Regions from separate parts of the Streptomyces sp. NPDC036813 genome, predicted to be linked through region 3. Evidence: riboswitches for the same ligand, from Rfam matches in the RefSeq annotation. Region 3 holds a riboswitch; each other region holds the start of a gene.
The links. Region 3 has a riboswitch for cobalamin ahead of ACZ67Q_RS15260 (CbtB domain-containing protein). Riboswitches for the same ligand answer to the same signal wherever they lie in the genome.

Region 1 (5,689 bases), on a different contig from region 3:
CACCGCACGGCGCTCACCCGGCCCCCCTCACCCCCGCTGCCCATAACCCCGCAGCCGCTCCCCCACCTCCGCCAGCTGCTCCTCGGTCAGCAGGTTCGGGGCGAGGCCGGGCACCGAGGACGCCGTGAGCCACAGGCGGCACATCCACTCCAGTTGGGCGGTGCGGTCGTAGGCCTGGTCGAGCGTGGCGCCGTAGGTGATCGTGCCGTGGTTCTGCAGGAGGCAGCCCGTGCGGCCGGTCAGGGCCCGCAGCATGTTCTCGGCCAGCTGCTGCGTGCCGTAGGTGGCGTAAGGGGCGACCCGGACCGGGCCGCCGAGGGCCGCGGCCATGTAGTGGACGAGCGGGAGCTGCGGCACGAGAGTCGAGACCGCCGTGGCGTGGACGGCGTGCGTGTGCACGACGGCCCGGGCGTCCGTCGTGCGGTAGACGGCGAGGTGCATCGGCAGCTCGCTGGTCGGCACCAGGGTGCCGCGCAGGTGCCGGCCGTCGAGGTCGACCGCCGTCAGGTCCTGTGGGCGCAGCCGGTCGTAGGCCACGCCCGACGGAGTGACCAGGACCAGGTCACCGACGCGTACCGAGACATTGCCCGACGTCCCGACCACCAGCCCGTCCGCGACGGTCCGGCGCGCCGTGGCGACCAGTTCCTCCCAGGCGCGGGCCTCCCGCTCACCGGCCTCCCGCTCGCGGGTCTCTCCCGCGCGGCTCTCCTCCGCGCGGGCCTCCCCCTCGCCGTCCGTCCCCTCGCCGGCCACCCGTCCGTCCTGCCGCTCCCGCCGCTGCTCCGTCATGCCGCGATCCTGCCAGTCCCGGGTGACCGAAATCTCTTTCCCGGTGCCCGCGAACGGCCCAAAGACCCTGTGCCGGGCCCCCGGCCCGTGTGCCGCCCGGGCCGGCACGGCGGAACGGAGCAGCGCCCCCCTCTTTCCGACATCGGGACGCCCGGCTCAGTTCACCTTCCGTTCACTCAGGTTGCCTACGTTCAACCCGCCAATGACTTCGAACGAATGCCTGGGTAAATGGAAAGCTTCTCGCTGATCCTCGCGATCGTGGTGGTAACCGCGCTTGCGTTCGATTTCACGAACGGTTTCCACGACACCGCCAACGCGATGGCCACCACCATCTCGACCGGCGCGCTGCGGCCCAAGATCGCCGTGGCCATGTCCGCCGCCCTCAACCTCGTGGGCGCCTTCCTCTCCGTGGAGGTCGCCAACACGATCTCCAAGGGTCTCGTCGACGAGAGCGGCATCCGTCCCGAGGTCATCTTCGCCGCCCTGGTCGGCGCGATCCTCTGGAACCTGCTGACCTGGCTCGTGGGCCTGCCCTCCAGCTCCTCCCACGCCCTCATGGGCGGTCTGATCGGCGCCACCGTCGCCTCCGCCGGCTTCGGCGCGGTCCACGGCGACGTCCTCGTCACCAAGGTGCTGCTGCCCGCGGTCGCCGCCCCGGTCGTCGCCGGCGTCGCCGCGATGGTCGCGACGCGTCTGTCGTACACGCTCGGCAAGAAGGCCGACGGCAAGGCGGCCGAGAAGGGCTTCCGGGCCGGCCAGATCGCCTCCGCGGGCCTGGTCTCCCTCGCCCACGGCACCAACGACGCGCAGAAGACGATGGGCATCATCACCCTCGCCCTGGTCGCCGGCGGCGCCATCGCGCCCGACTCCGACCCGCCCACGTGGGTGATCCTCTCCGCCGGCCTGGCCATCGCGCTCGGCACCTACATCGGCGGCTGGCGCATCATCCGCACCATGGGCAAGGGCCTGACGGACATGCAGCCGCAGCAGGGCTTCGCCGCCCAGACCAGCGCGGCCACCGCCATCCTGGCCTCCTCCCACCTCGGCTTCTCGCTGTCCACCACGCACGTCGTCTCCGGCTCCGTGATGGGCGCGGGCCTGGGCCGCAAGGGCGGTGTGGTGCGCTGGTCGACCGCGACCCGCATGTTCATCGCCTGGGGCCTGACCCTGCCGGCCGCCGCGCTGGTCGGCGCGCTCGCCGAGTACGTCACCGGCTTCGGCGCCTGGGGCACCGCGGCTGTCGCCGTCTTCCTTGTGGCCGCCAGCTTCGGCATCTGGAAGATCTCCCGCCGCGAGGTCGTCGACCACACCAACGTCAACGCCGTGGAGGAGGAGCCGGCCGGCGTGGTCACCACCGCGATCGCCGCCGTGACCCCGCCCCCGGCCGCCGGCCCCGCCGTCACGGACGGCCTGACGGCCACCATCCCGGCCCCCGCCGCCGCGACGGCGGAGCAGCCGGCCACCGCGAACCCGGCCCCGGCCGTCTGACCGCCGCTCCCGGGTACGAAGGAAGAGAAGCAGCATGAAGATCGACTGGTCGGCCCTCGGCTCCGTCTTCGGTGTCAGCCTCGTGGTCACCGTGGGTCTGGTGGCCCTGTTCACCCTCGGCATCATGGGCCTGTCCCGCCGCGAGCGGGCTCAGGCCCAGGGCGGCTCGGCCGCCCTCGCGGTCACCGGCGCGTACGCCTGCTTCGCGGCGTGCGCGGCGGCGGTGGCGTACGGCATCAGCCTGATCGTCGCCTGACCGGCTTCACCACACAGGACGCGGGGTGCCCGAGCGGCACCCCGCGTTCCGCTGTGACCTGGCAGGTCGCCTCCGTGTGGGCCTGCCCACACTCCTCCGCCCCAGGTCAAGGGCAAGTTGACGGCCCTCGAACAGCCGTGGTGGACTGCCGGAGCCAAGTTGCGGCGGCAGGAGAGGAAGCCGGTGGAAGTCCGGCGCGGTCCCGCCACTGTCACCGGGGTTGAACGACCCCGGGAGCCAGGAACTCTCACCGCCGATCTCCTTCGAACCAGGGCGCGGACACCCTGAGTGAGGACATGACGCCATGTGCGGCTGCCGGTTGAGGACCAGGCCCATCAGCGACGCCCAGCCCGACCCCACGGCGGGCTGAGCCCCGTGCGAGCCGAGCGCGTCTTCGCGTACGGCGCCGCCGCCGGCCTCCTCGGCGACCTCATCCTCGGTGATCCGCGCCGCGGGCACCCGGTCGCCGTGTTCGGACGGGCCGCGGGCGCCGTCGAGCGCACCCTGTGGCGCGACCACCGCGGCTGGGGCGCCCTGCACACCGCCGTCTGCGCCGGCGGCGCCGTCGCCCTCGGGGCCGTCGCCGCCCGCTCCGTACGCCGCTCCCCCGCCGCCTCCGTCGCCCTGACCGCCGCCGCCACCTGGTCCGTGGTCGGGGGGACTTCGCTCGCGCGCGAGGCCCGCGCCATCGGGCGCGCACTGGAAGCCGGGGATGTCGAGGCGGCGCGGGCCCGGCTGCCCCATCTGTGCGGCCGGGACCCGCAGGCGCTGGACGCCGACGGGATCGCCCGGGCCGTGGTCGAGTCGGTCGCCGAGAACACCTCCGACGCCGTCGTGGGCGCCCTGGTGTGGGGCGCCGTGGGCGGGGTGGCCGGGCTGCTCGGGTTCCGGGCGGTCAACACCCTGGACGCGATGGTCGGTCACAAGTCACCGCGGCTGCGGCGCTTCGGCTGGGCCTCCGCCCGCCTCGACGACGTGGCCGGCTGGCCGGGGGCCCGGCTGACCGCCGTCCTCACCGTGCTCACCGGCCCGGACCGGCGCGGTGCCGTGCGGGCCTGGCGGACGGACGCGGCGAAGCACCCGAGCCCCAACGCGGGCCCTGTGGAGGCCTCCTTCGCGGGCGCGCTCGGCGTGCGGCTGGGCGGCACCCTGTCGTACGGCGGACGGGTGGAGCACCGGCCCGTGCTGAACACGCGGGGCCGCGCCGTCACCACCCCCGACATCCGCCGGGCGGTACGGCTGTCCCGGCGCGTGAGCTGGCTTGCGCTCGGCGTGTGCGCGGGCGCACGCCTCATCGGGAAAGGGCGTGATCGATGAACGGCGGTCTCCTCGTCGCCGGCACCACCTCCGACGCCGGAAAAAGCGTCGTGACCGCAGGGATCTGCCGGTGGCTGGTGCGGCAGGGCGTGAAGGTGGCGCCCTTCAAGGCGCAGAACATGTCCCTCAACTCTTTCGTCACCCGCGAGGGCGCCGAGATCGGGCGGGCGCAGGCCATGCAGGCCCAGGCCTGCCGGATCGAGCCGACCGCGCTGATGAACCCGGTGCTGCTCAAGCCCGGTGGCGAGCAGAGCAGCCAGGTGGTGCTGCTGGGCAAGCCGGTGGGTGAGCTGAGCGCCCGCGGCTACCACGGCGGACGCCAGCAGCAGCTGCTCGGCACGGTCCTGGAGTGCCTGGCCGAGTTGCGGGGCACGTATGACGCGGTGATCTGCGAGGGGGCGGGCTCGCCGGCCGAGATCAATCTGCGCCGGACCGACATCGTGAACATGGGCATCGCGCGGGGTGCGCGGCTGCCCGTGCTCGTCGTCGGCGACATCGACCGCGGGGGTGTCTTCGCGTCCTTCTTCGGCACCGTCGCCCTGCTCTCGCCCGAGGACCAGGAACTGGTCGCCGGGTTCCTGGTGAACAAGTTCCGCGGTGACGTCTCCCTGCTGGAGCCGGGCCTGGACATGCTGCACGGCCTGACCGGGCGGCCCGCCTACGGCGTCCTGCCCTTCCGGCACGGGCTCGGCATCGACGAGGAGGACGGCCTGCGGGTGTCCCTGCGCGGCACCGTCCGCGAGTCGGCCGTCTCCCCGCCCGTCGGCGAGGACGTGCTGCGGGTCGCCGTCTGCGCGATCCCGCTGATGTCCAACTTCACCGACGTGGACGCGCTGGCCGCCGAACCGGGCGTGGTCGTGCGGTTCGTGGACCGTCCGGAGGAGCTGGCCGACGCGGACCTCGTGGTGATCCCGGGCACGCGCGGGACCGTGCGGGCTCTTCAGTGGCTGCGGGAGCGGGGACTTGCCGACGCCCTCGTGCGCAGGACCGCCGAAGGCCGCCCGGTCCTCGGCATCTGCGGCGGCTTCCAGGTGCTCGGCGAGCACATCGAGGACGAGGTCGAGTCGCGTGCGGGACAGGTCGACGGGCTCGGCATCCTGCCCGTGCGGGTGCGGTTCGCCCGCGAGAAGACCCTCACCCGGCCGGTCGGGGAAGCCCTCGGCGAACGGGTCGAGGGGTACGAGATCCACCACGGGGTCGCCTCCGTGACGGGCGGGGAGCCCTTCCTCGACGGCTGCCGCGTCGGCGAGACGTGGGGCACCCACTGGCACGGCTCGCTGGAGTCGGACGGCTTCCGCCGCGCCTTCCTGCGCGAGGTGGCCGCCGCCGCGGGCCGCCGCTTCGTGCCCGCGCCGGACACCTCCTTCGCCGCGCTGCGCGAGGAGCAGCTCGACCGGCTCGGCGACCTCATCGAACAGCACGCGGACACGGACGCGCTGTGGCGGCTCATCGAGTCCGGCGCGCCGCAAGGACTGCCTTTCATTCCACCGGGAGCGCCCGCATGAGCACAGTGTTGTTGTTGTCGACCGCCGACACGGATCTGCTGGCGGCCCGGGCCTCCGGCGCGGACTACCGGATCGGCAACCCCACCCGCGTCGACGTCGCCGCCGAACTGCCGGGCCTGCTCGACGGCGCGGACCTGGCCGTCGTACGGCTGCTGGGCGGCAAACGGGCCTGGGAGGACGGGCTCGCCGCGCTGAAGGCGTCCGGCGTCCCGACGGTGCTGCTGGGCGGCGAGGCCGTCCCCGACGCCGAGCTGATGGCCGAGTCGAGCGTGCCGGCCGGCGTGGTCGCCGAGGCGCTGCGGTACCTGGTCGAGGGCGGCCCCGAGAACCTGCT
Region 2 (5,689 bases), on a different contig from region 3:
CCTGGGCGGCGGTCAGCGCGGGCGTGGTGGTGGGGGAGGCCGGTGCCGTGCGGGAAGCGGAGGACGTGGTGGGCGTGCTGGTGGGGGCCTCTTCCATGTCGAGGTAGCGGCCCGAGCAGGCGGTGGCGGTCAGGAGGGTGCCGGCGGCGAGCGTCAGGGCGAGGGCGGCGGGGGCCGGGGGTCGGGGCATCGGGGCTCCTGGGCGGGGCGGGTGCGTAGGTCCAGGTCAGCACCGTGATCGCCGGGCGACCAGCGCACAGGACCGTCCGGGCGACAAAAGCGCTCGCGCCGAGGAGACGGGCGTCGGTACCGTCGTCGTATGCAGCGCGTACAGGTCCTGTCCACGACGACGCCGGAGAGTGTCCCGGCGCGCTGAGCGATGTCGCGAAAGCCCCGGGGCGGGTGCCCCGGGGCTTTCGGCGTGCGGGGGCTCGTCCCGCTGGAGGAGGAGCCCACCATGCATGATCACCGCCGTCTCGGCCGTGAGCTCGACCTGTTCGGCACCGACCCGCTGATCGGGGCGGGCCTGCCGTACTGGCTGCCCGACGGGGCCGTCGTGCGGCACACCCTCGAGGAGTACGTCCGGGACGTGGAGCGTGCCGCCGGCTACCGGCATGTGTACTCGCCCGTGCTCGGCAAACGGGAGCTGTACGAGATCTCCGGGCACTGGGACCTGTACAGCGACGACATGTTCCCGCCGATGCGGCTGGGGGCGGAGGAGGTCGTGCTGCGGCCCAGTCTGTGTCCGCATCATGCGATCGTCTACCGGTCACGCTCCCGGAGCTATCGGGAACTGCCGTATCGCGTTGCCGAGGTGGGCGGCATGTTCCGGTCCGAGCTGTCCGGGGTGCTCGGGGGTCTCACCCGGGTGCGGGCCATCCAGCTGAACGACGCACACATCTTCTGCACCCCGGACCAGGCCGTCGGCGAGGCCCGGGCCGCCCTGGAGCTGATCGCCCGCGCCCATGCCGATCTCGGCATCCGGGGCGCCCGCTATCGGCTGTCGCTGCCGGGGGAGGGCGGCAAGTACGTCGCCGACCCGGAGCTGTGGCGGCGTGCGACCGGCATGCTCCGGGAGGTGCTGGCGGGGGTCGAGCACGAGGAGGCCGAGGGGGAGGCCGCGTTCTACGGGCCGAAGATCGATGTGCAGGTCGCTGATGCGGCGGGGCGGGAGTCGACCCTGTCGACCGTGCAGATCGACCTCCATCAGCCGGAGCGGTTCGGGCTGTCGTACGTCGGCGCGGACGGTGCCAGGCACCGGCCCGTGATGGTGCACCGCAGTGTCATCGGCAGCGTGGAGCGGGTGGTCGCGCACCTCCTCGAACAACACGGCGGTGCTTTTCCCGCCTGGCTGGCGCCGGTGCAGCTGGTCGTGCTGCCGGTGTCGCCGGAGCAGGAGGAGCGGGCCCGGGAGGTGGCGGGGCGGGCGCAGGCCGCCGGGTTGCGGGCCGAGGTCGCCGCGGAGGGCAGCCTGGGGGCGCGGATCCGGGCGGCGCGGCTGGTGCCGTACCAGGCGGTCATCGGTGCCCGGGAGGACGCGGCCGGGGAGGTCGCGCTGCGGCTGCGGGACGGGCGGCGGGCGGGGCAGGTGCCGGTGGCGGAGCTGGTGCGGCGGGTGGCGGGGGTGGTGGCGGCGCGCGGAGCGGATCTGTGGGGCTGAGCGGCCCGGGCGCTTATCGTCGGGGGACGACGGAAGGAGCTCGTGGTGGCCGGTCAACCCATCCCCGTGATCATTGACTGCGACACGGGTGTCGACGACGCCCTCGCCCTGCTGTTCGCCGTACGTCATCCCGGTCTGGATCTGCGCGCGGTGACGTGTGTCGCCGGGAACACGGACGTGGACGGCGTCGTGCGCAACACGCTGACCGTGCTGGAGCAGGCGGGGGCGCCGGAGATTCCGGTGGGGCGGGGTGCCGAGCGTCCGCTGATCGAGCCGGCGCGGTCGGCGCGGCACGTGCACGGCCACGACGGCATGGGCGACCTGGGGCTGCCCGCGCCGAAGCGCCGGCCCGCCGACGTCGACGCGGTGACGCTGCTGCGCCGCGAGATCCTCGCCAGCGAGCGGCCGGTGACCCTGATCCCGACGGCGCCGCTGACGAACGTCGCGCTGCTGCTGCGCACCCATCCGGAGGTGACCCGCAACATCGAACGGATCGTCTTCATGGGCGGCGCGGTCGCCTCCGGCAACGCCACGCCGGTCGCGGAGTTCAACGTCTGGCACGACCCGGAGGCCGCGGCGATCCTGCTGACCGCGGGGGTGCCGATCACCATGTACGGCCTGGACGTGTTCATGCGGGTGGTCGTGCCGGGCGCCGATGTGCACCGGATGCGTGCGAGCGGTGAGCCCGGGACCCGGCTGGCCGGTGAGCTGCTCGCCCACCGGCCGACCACGCAGGGCGGCGAGCCCGAGGCGGAGGAGGCGGGCGGCCTCGGTGACGCGGGCGCGGTGTGCGCGGTCGCCGATCCCGCGGGCCTGACGACGCGGCTGCTGCCGGTGGAGGTGTCACTGGCGCCGGGCCCGGGCCGCGGGCAGACCGTCGTCGACCGGCGCCCGCGCCCCGGCGAGTCCGAGATCCACGAGGGCGCCCGCGAACAGCCCCTGGTGGACGTGGCGTTGGAGGTCGACGTCGACCGCTACGTGAAGCTGTACCTGGACACGGTCGAGCGCTAGTCGGCGGCGGAGGCCGTCCAGCGTTCCTCGACCCTGGCCAGCCTCCAGTACGTCAGGGCCGCCGCCCACACCAGGACGAACAGGCCGACGATGAGGTAGCCGACGTTGTCCAGGTCGATGCCGGCGATCCAGCCGGTGACGCCGTCGTCGAGGCCGAACTTGTCGTGCAGCACGCCGACCAGCTCGATGGTGCCGATCACGAAGGCGACGGCGATGGACAGGCCGGTGATGGCCAGGTTGTAGAACACCTTGCGGACGGGGTTGGAGAACGCCCACTGGTAGGCGAAGTTCATGAACGTGCCGTCCAGGGTGTCGAAGAGGCACATGCCGGCCGTGAACAGCAGCGGCAGGCACAGGATCGCGTACCAGGGCAGCCCGGCCGCGGCGCCCGAGCCGGCCATCACCATCAGGGTGACCTCGGTGGCGGTCTCGAAGCCGAGGCCGAAGAGGAAGCCGAGCGGGTACATCTGGCCCGGCCGGGAGATCGAGCGGGTGAGACGGCCCAGGAAGCGGTTCATGAAGCCGCGCGAGTCCAGGTGCCGCTCCAGCTCGGACTCGTCGTACGCGCCCGCCCGCATCGACCGGAACACCTTCAGGATGCCGAACAGGGCGACCAGGTTGAGGGCGGCGATGAGGTACAGGAAGGTGCCGGCGACGGACGTGCCGAGGACGCCGAGCACCTGGTGGGTGGTCGACCCCTCGTTCATGACCTTCCCGGCCAGCGAGGTGCCGCCCGCGATCAGCAGCGCCAGCAGGACGACGACGCTGGAGTGGCCGAGCGCGAACCAGAAGCCCACGGACACCGGGCGCTTGCCGTCGGCCATCAGCTTGCGGGTGGTGTTGTCGATGGCGGCGATGTGGTCGGCGTCGAACGCATGCCGAACGCCGAGGGTGTAGGCGGTGACACCGAGGCCGATGCCGAACGCCTTGGAGCCGACCTCGTAGTGGCCCGGCACGACGAGGAGGAAGAGGATCCCGAAGGCGGCGACGTGCAGGGCGGCGATGGCGGCCAGCAGGCCGGCGGTCTTGACGGTGTCCTCGCGGCGCCACTTGAAGGCGGCCGCGGTCGTCGTCGTCGGGGCAGGGTCGGGCAAGGTCATCCGGTCACGCTCCAGCACCTCGTGGATCACTTCGTGAGTGCCGTGGCCGGTCTCCTGGCTGACGGGTCGTGCGTCCGCCGTCCCTGCCTTCCCGGCCGTACGACCAGTGGCCCGGCGTGCGCCGGACGGGACGAGAACTTCCCCGATCACAGTGGCGAGGGCCGCTCCGGTTTCCCACCGGCTTCCCGAACACCACGGCCCGCCCACGGTAGGGGGGCGGAGCGTCTTCTGCATAGCTGCACAGCTGAGCAGGTATCCAAGATCACAGAGGGAATAAGCCGCCCGGGTTCCGCGGGCCCGCGGCCGGTGGCCCGGGCGGGGGCGGGAGAATGCGGGCATGCACCTCGTGCCTCCCGACCGCGCCGACCGCCGGACCATCGACGGTCACCGTGTCTGTGACGCCATCGCCGCCATCGGAGACGCCGCCCACGTGCGCGGCTGGGCCGACCGCTTCTCGCTGCTCGCCGACCCCAACCGGCTCGCTCTCCTGCTCGCCCTGCACCGCACCGGCCCGCTCGCGGTGTCCGACCTGGCGATCGCGACCGGCATGAACGACCCGGCCGTGTCGCAGGCACTGCGGCTGCTGCGGGCGGCCGGCACGGTGGCGGGCGAGAAGCAGGGCCGGGTGGTCCGCTACCGGGTGGTCGACCCGGACGTACGGACGCTGCTCGCGCGCTGCACCGCCGACGGCGCCTGACCCGAGCGGGCGCGGACACGTTCCCTCGCGCGGCGAAGTGGACAGTCATCTCCCTGTCGTGCCCGAACCGGCGAACGGAGACCGCGTGCCCGATCTCTCCTCCCGCGACCCCGACTGGTGGCGGCAGGCCGTCGTCTACCAGGTCTATCCCCGCAGCTTCGCCGACGCCGACGGCGACGGGCTCGGCGACCTGCGCGGCATCACCGACCGCCTGACCCATCTGGCCGCACTCGGCGCCGACGCGCTGTGGCTGAGCCCGTTCTACCCCTCCGAACTCGCCGACGGCGGCTACGACGTCGCCGACCACCGCGCCGTCGACCCGAGGCTGGGCAGCCTGGACGACTTCGACGCCCTCGTCGCCGAGGCGCACCGGCTCGGCCTGAAGGTCGTCGTCGACATCGTCCCCAACCACACCTCGCATCAGGGCGCCTGGTTCCAGGAGGCGCTGCGCGCCGGGCCCGGTTCGCGCGCCCGGGAGCGGTACGTCTTCCGCGACGGCCGTGGCGTCCACGGGGAGCTGCCGCCCTCGGACTGGCAGTCGGTGTTCGGCGGCAGCGCCTGGGAGCGAGTGCCGGACGGGCAGTGGTACCTGCATCTGTTCGCCCGTGAGCAGCCCGACCTGAACTGGGCCGACGACGAGGTCCGCGCCGACCTGCGCCGCACCCTGCGCTTCTGGGCCGACCGCGGCGTGGACGGTTTCCGGGTGGACGTCGCGCACGCCCTGGCCAAGGACCTGTCCGAGCCGCTGCGCGACCTCGGCGCGCCCGAACTGAGCGACGAGGCGGCCCTCACGGTGCTGCCCCCGGGCAGCCATCCCTTCTACGACCGTGACGAGGTGCACGAGATCTACCGGGACTGGCGCCGCCTGCTCGACGCCTACTCCCCGCCCCGCGCGGCCATCGCCGAGGCGTGGGTGCCGGGGGAGCGCCGCGCGCTGTACGCCCGGCCGGACGAGCTGGGCCAGGCGTTCAACTTCGAGTATCTGCAGGCCCCCTGGCACGCGGACGCGCTGCGCGAGGTCATCACCGCGTCGCTGGCCGGCGCGCGGGCCGTCGGCGCCTCGGCCACCTGGGTGCTGTCCAACCACGACGTCATCCGGCACGCCTCCCGGCTGATGCTGCCGCCCGGCACCGACGACAACGCCTGGCTGCTGTCCGGCGGCAAGGCGCCCCGGATCGACCCGGCGGCCGGGCTGCGCCGGGCCCGCGCGGCGACGCTGCT
Region 3 (5,689 bases):
CTATCATCATTCGTTGTCCGCAACTACGACCAATGTTCGATATATCGAGCAGCTATGTGTCAGGTGCATGACCGCTCGCACGTCCTCGGCGGTTGACCCCGCCCCCCACTCACCCCAGGAGACCGTGCATGCCGTTCAGCCCGACCCGCTCACTGCGGGCCGCCTCACTCGCTCTGCCGGCGCTCGCGCTGGCCCTGGCCACCGCCCTGCTCGGCGGCCCGGCCTCCGCCGATCCGCAAGCCGCGGCCGCGGGCACCCTCCCCTGCGACCTCTACGCCTCCGGGGGCACCCCCTGCGTGGCCGCGCACAGTACGACCCGCGCCCTGTACTCCTCCTACAGCGGCCGCCTCTATCAGGTCAAACGCGCCTCGGACGGCGCCACCCGGGACATCGGCGCGCTCGGCGCGGGGGGCTACGCCGACGCCGGCGCGCAGGACTCCTTCTGCGCGGGAACGAGCTGCCTCATCACCGTCATCTACGACCAGTCCGGCCGCGGCAACCACCTCACCCAGGCACCGCCCGGAGGGTTCTCCGGCCCCGCCGCCGGCGGATACGACAACCTCGCCGAAGCATCCGCCGCACCGGTCACCGTCGGCGGCCACAAGGCGTACGGCGTCTTCATCGCCCCCGGCACCGGCTACCGCAACAACCACACCAGCGGCATCGCCACCGGGGACCAGCCGGAAGGCATGTACGCGATCCTCGACGGCAGCCACCACAACGGCGGTTGCTGCTTCGACTACGGCAACGCCGAGACCAACAGCCGGGACAACGGCAACGGCACGATGGAGGCCATCTACTTCGGCAACATCAAGGTCTGGGGCTACGGAACGGGCAACGGGCCCTGGGTCATGGCCGACCTGGAGAACGGCCTGTTCTCGGGCGTCAACCCGGGCTACAACGCGAACGATCCGAGCGTCAGCCACCGGTTCCTGACCGCGATCGTCAAGGGCGGACCCAACCAGTGGGCGATCCGGGCCGGCAACGCCCAGTCAGGGGGCCTGTCCACCTACTACAGCGGACCGCGCCCCAACGCCGCGGGCTACAACCCGATGAAGAAGGAAGGCGCCATCATCCTCGGCATCGGCGGCGACAACAGCAACGGCTCCGCCGGCACCTTCTACGAAGGCGTGATGACGTCCGGCTACCCGTCGGACGCGACCGAGAACGCGGTCCAGGCCAACATCAACGCGGTCGGTTACACGGCGCCCGCCCCGGTCGGCGGCCTCACGCCGGGCGCCAGGGTCTCGCTGCGCGCCACCACGTCCTGCTGCACCGGTGAGTACCTCCGGCACAACACGGCCGACAGCAACGCGGCCATCTCGGCGGTCTCCTCGGCCAGTTCCTCCGCCGACAAGGGCGCCGCCACCTGGACCGTACGCGCGGGCCTGGGCGACGCCTCCTGCGTCTCCTTCGAGTCCGCCGACAAGCCGGGCCAGTATCTGCGCCACTACGACTTCCGGCTGCGCGTCGACACCATCGACAACAGCGCGGTGTCCCGTCAGGACGCCACCTTCTGCCCGCAGGCCGGTCACACCGGGCAGGGCATCTCGCTCCGGTCCGCCAACTATCCCGGCGACTTCGTGCGCCACTACGACCACGCCGTCTACATCGCCGGTGACGGAGGATCTCACGCCTGGGACGCGGCCGCACTCTGGGCCGACGACACCAGCTGGGCCGTGACCGCCCCCTGGGCCTGACGCGTACCCGGGGCGGGTGGGGGCACTCGGCGGAGGACCCTCACCCGCCCCGCACGCCGCGAAGGGCCCCGACGGAGGAGGTTCCCGTGTGCCGCCTGTTCGGCCTCAGCAGCGCTCCGCGCCGTACGCACGCCACCTTCTGGCTCCTGGACGCCCCCGACAGCCTCAGCCGGCAGAGTCACCGCGACCCCGACGGCACCGGTCTCGGTCACTTCGCCGCGGACGGCACCCCGCACGTCGACAAGGCGCCCATCGCGGCCTACCGTGACCACGCCTTCGCACGGGAGGCCCGGCAGGAGGAGTCGGCGACCTTCATCGCCCATGTGCGCTTCGCCTCCACCGGCAGCCTGGACGTCCGCAACACCCACCCCTTCGAGCAGGAGGGGCGGCTCTTCGCGCACAACGGGGTCATCGAGGGCCTCGACGCGCTCGACGACCACCTGGGGGAGGACCGCTCGCTCGTCCGGGGCGACACCGACTCCGAGCGCTTCTTCGCCCTGATCACCCGGGAGACCCGGCGGCACGACGGCGATGTCACCACCGGCATCCGGCAGGCCGCCCGCTGGATCGCCGCACACCTGCCCGTCTTCGCCATGAACCTGATCCTCATCACCCCGCAGGAGCTGTGGGCGCTGCGCTACCCGGACACCCACGACCTGTACGTCCTCCAGCGCCCGGCGGGCGGCGAGCACGGCAGCAGGCACCTCGACCACAGCGGCAGCGGCGGCCGCATGCGCGTCCACTCCGAGCCCCTCGCCGACCACCCCGCCGTCGTCGTCGCCAGCGAGCGCATGGACGACAACCCGCACTGGCGCCCGATGGAATCCGGCGAACTGCTCCACGTCGGCCCCGACCTGCACACCTCCCACCGGGTCGTCCTGCCGGACCCGCCGGCACACCAGCTCACCCTCGACGACCTGCATCCGGACGCCGCAGCCTCGCAGAAGGCCGCCTGACCGAGTCCGGACCGCGGCGACACCGCGCTCCGCACGCATCGTTCGGTCACGGCGACAAGAGAGCGACCGTCGCCCCGGTCGGTACGCGGCTCAGTCGGCCCGAGGGCGCGGGGTGCGGACCTGCTGGGCGACGTCGCGGAGTTTGACGTTGTGGTGCTGCGACAGGCGGCGCAGCACGCCGAAGGCCTCCTCCTCGCTGAGGTGGTGGCGTTCCATGAGGATGCCCATGGCCTCGCCGATGGCGTGCCGGGTCTCCACCGCCTGCTCCAGCTGGTCGATGGTGCGGGTGCTCGACAGGACGACGGCCGCGTGGGAGGCCAGCAGCCAGCCGGCGGTCTCGAACTCCTCGGTGAAGGCGCCGGGGCGGCGGGAGTACAGGTTCAGCGCGCCGAAATCCTCGTCCTCGGTGTACAGCAGGACGCCGGTCATGCTGCCGACGCCGAGCTCCCGGGCCGCCTCGGAGTACCGCGGCCAGGACGGCGACGGCGTGGTCATGTCCGCGATGCGGAACACCCGCTCCCCGCTGCCCCTGCGGCGGGCGAGATCGAAGCAGGGCCCCTCACCCAGCTCGGCCTGCAACCGGTCGGACTCCTCGACCATGTCGCCGCACGCTGCCAGCGTGATCGCCTTGCCCTTGCGCACCGCCAGGATGCCGGCCGCGTCACAGCCCTCCACGAGCCGTACCGCCGATTCCGTGATCCGGTCCAGTGTCCCCTGCACCGAGTCCTGGGCCAGCAGATCCCTGGCCAGCTGGGCCATCTGCTCGGCGTACTCCCGCCAGTCCATCCACACACCCGCCTCGCTCGCCCCTACGCCCACCCTAGTCCCGTCCTGCCGCCCGCACCGCCGCCTCCGGCCAGGGCCCGAGAGGGAGATCACGCCGGGGGGAGGCGGTCTTGGCCGTGCACGCGTCACACGGTACGGTCTGTCCGATATCGACGACGGCGAGACGGAAGCCGGTGGGAAACCGGCACGGTCGCGCCACTGTGTGCGAAGCCCTCAGGAGAGGCGTTCGCGAGTCAGACCCGTGGCCGTCGTCCAGTGCACCACCGAGATGGGACGCGAACTCCCAGAGGAGGCCCTGCCATGGCGCAGCACGTCGCCCAGCCGTCTGCCACCACCCCCGCCGTTCCCGCCACGCTGCCGCTGAAGGCGATCGCCCCCTGGGCCGTCTTCTTCGGTGTCCTGATGCTGGTCCTGCTGTACTTCGTCGGCGCCGAGCAGGGCGCCACCTCCGTGTTCAACGGCACGGACGTCCACGAGTGGGTGCACGACGCCCGCCACCTGCTCGGCTTCCCCTGCCACTGACGTCAGGGACGCCGCACCCATGAACTCCGCAACGGTGAGAAACCTTCTCGTCCGGGGCATGCTCGCCGGCCTGGCCGCCGGCGTGCTCGCCCTCGTCGTCGCCTACCTCCTCGGGGAGCCCAGCGTCGGCAAGGCGATCGCCTTCGAGGACGCCCACTCCCACGAGCACGAGATGGAGGTCGTCTCCCGCTCCCTGCAGTCCACCGCCGGTCTCGCCACCGGTGTCCTGGTCTACGGGGTCGCCTTCGGCGGTATCGCCGCGCTCGCGTACGCCTTCGCGCTCGGCCGGGTCGGCCGCTTCGGTCCCCGGGCGACCGCGCTGCTGCTGTCCGGCTGTGCGCTCCTGACCGTCTACGTCGTGCCGTTCCTGAAGTACCCGGCCAACCCGCCGTCGGTCGGCGACCCGGACACCATCGGCAAGCGGACCACCCTCTACTTCCTGATGATGCTGCTCAGCGTCCTCCTCGCGGTCGCCGCCACCATGGTGGGCAAGCGGCTCGCGGGCGGCCTGGGCACCTGGTGGGCGACCGTGGTCGCGGTGACCGCGTTCGCCGCGGTGATCGGCCTCGCCTACCAGTTCCTCCCCGTCGTCGACGAGGTGCCGAAGGACTTCCCGGCCGCGCTGCTGTGGCGGTTCCGGCTGTCCGCGCTGGGCATCCAGACCGCGATGTGGGCCGGATTCGGCCTGCTCTTCGGCGAGTTGGCCGAGCGCCTGCTCCAGCCCGAGCCGGCGAAGACGGGCACCGGACGAGCGGTTCCGGCCGCGCGCTGATCCGTTCCGGACGGCACAGGGCCCCGCGCAACCACGCGGGGCCCTGTCCGTGGTGACCGGCGCGGACTCAGCCCGGGGGCGGGCCGTCCGTCGCGGTCAGGTGCCGCCCGAGCCGCAGATTCCAGCGTCCGGAGCGTCCGCTCAGCTCGGTGGCGGTCAGCGGCGGTACGTCGAGCCGCCAGAAGGCCGCCGGGCCCAGTGCCAGGGCGTGCACCACCGCGGCCCGTACCACCTCCGGCTCGACCACGACGAGGGTACGGCCGTCGAAGTCCCGCACGGTGTCCAGCCAGCGGCCGACCCGCGCGCACAGGTCGTGCACGGACTCACCCCCGTGCGGGGCGCTGTCCGGATCGGCGAGCCAGCGGGTCACCGCCTCCGGCTCGGCCGCCGCGACCTCCTCCAGCGTGAGACCGCGCCACCGGCCCACGTCCCAGGCCGCCAGCTCCGGCGCGGGCACGCCGTCGAGGCCGAGCGCCTGCGCCGTCTGCCGGCAGCGCACGCCCGGTGACGTCAGCACACGGGCGGCAGCAGGAAGGGACCCGGCTGCCTTCCGGGCCCGGGCCGCCCCCACGGCGTCGATCGCGTCACCGTCGTCGAAGCGGGCCTGCCGCAGCGCCGGGCTCGACGCGGGCGAGACGAAGAGGACACGGCTGGTCACCTGGCTGCTCCGGCGGTGGCTGTCACGGGCCTCGAAGATATCGTCCGCGAGGGCGGGACTACGGCGTGGCCTCGTCCAGGAGCTGCGGGCCGTTGTTGCGGGTGTTGTTCACGGCGGGGGAGACGGGGCGGGCGTCGAGGTGGCCGCCGGCGGGCTGGGTGAGCAGGGCGCGCAGTTCCCCGGCGTCGTCGTGCCGGGGGTCGAGCCAGGCGGCGTAGTGGTCCGGGGTGAGGGCGAGCGGCATGCGGGGGTGGACCCGGCCGGCCGCGTCGGTGGCCTCGGTGGTGATGATGGT

Region 1: another riboswitch for cobalamin. It lies ahead of ACZ67Q_RS12165 (cobalamin biosynthesis protein); the one in region 3 lies ahead of ACZ67Q_RS15260 (CbtB domain-containing protein).
Region 2: another riboswitch for cobalamin. It lies ahead of nicT (Nickel transporter NicT); the one in region 3 lies ahead of ACZ67Q_RS15260 (CbtB domain-containing protein).

The regions. Positions count from the first base shown of each region.
Region 1 is NZ_JBVJPV010000004.1:479,286-484,974, reverse strand. Features, by position in the region: gene ACZ67Q_RS12180 (class II aldolase/adducin family protein) at 28-789, opposite strand; gene ACZ67Q_RS12175 (inorganic phosphate transporter) at 1,018-2,277, shown strand; gene ACZ67Q_RS12170 (hypothetical protein) at 2,312-2,533, shown strand; cobalamin riboswitch at 2,658-2,799, shown strand; gene ACZ67Q_RS12165 (cobalamin biosynthesis protein) at 2,909-3,850, shown strand; gene ACZ67Q_RS12160 (cobyric acid synthase) at 3,847-5,355, shown strand; gene cobN (cobaltochelatase subunit CobN) at 5,352-5,689, shown strand, end outside.
Region 2 is NZ_JBVJPV010000007.1:41,534-47,222, reverse strand. Features, by position in the region: gene ACZ67Q_RS16340 (hypothetical protein) at 1-190, opposite strand, end outside; gene thrS (threonine--tRNA ligase) at 458-1,660, shown strand; gene ACZ67Q_RS16330 (nucleoside hydrolase) at 1,706-2,671, shown strand; gene nicT (Nickel transporter NicT) at 2,668-3,771, opposite strand; cobalamin riboswitch at 3,799-3,983, opposite strand; gene ACZ67Q_RS16320 (ArsR/SmtB family transcription factor) at 4,109-4,468, shown strand; gene ACZ67Q_RS16315 (glycoside hydrolase family 13 protein) at 4,554-5,689, shown strand, end outside.
Region 3 is NZ_JBVJPV010000006.1:181,670-187,358, reverse strand. Features, by position in the region: gene ACZ67Q_RS15275 (alpha-L-arabinofuranosidase B) at 129-1,700, shown strand; gene ACZ67Q_RS15270 (class II glutamine amidotransferase) at 1,787-2,656, shown strand; gene ACZ67Q_RS15265 (GAF and ANTAR domain-containing protein) at 2,747-3,442, opposite strand; cobalamin riboswitch at 3,564-3,706, shown strand; gene ACZ67Q_RS15260 (CbtB domain-containing protein) at 3,743-3,964, shown strand; gene ACZ67Q_RS15255 (CbtA family protein) at 3,984-4,736, shown strand; gene ACZ67Q_RS15250 (histidine phosphatase family protein) at 4,804-5,394, opposite strand; gene ACZ67Q_RS15245 (SOS response-associated peptidase) at 5,453-5,689, opposite strand, start outside.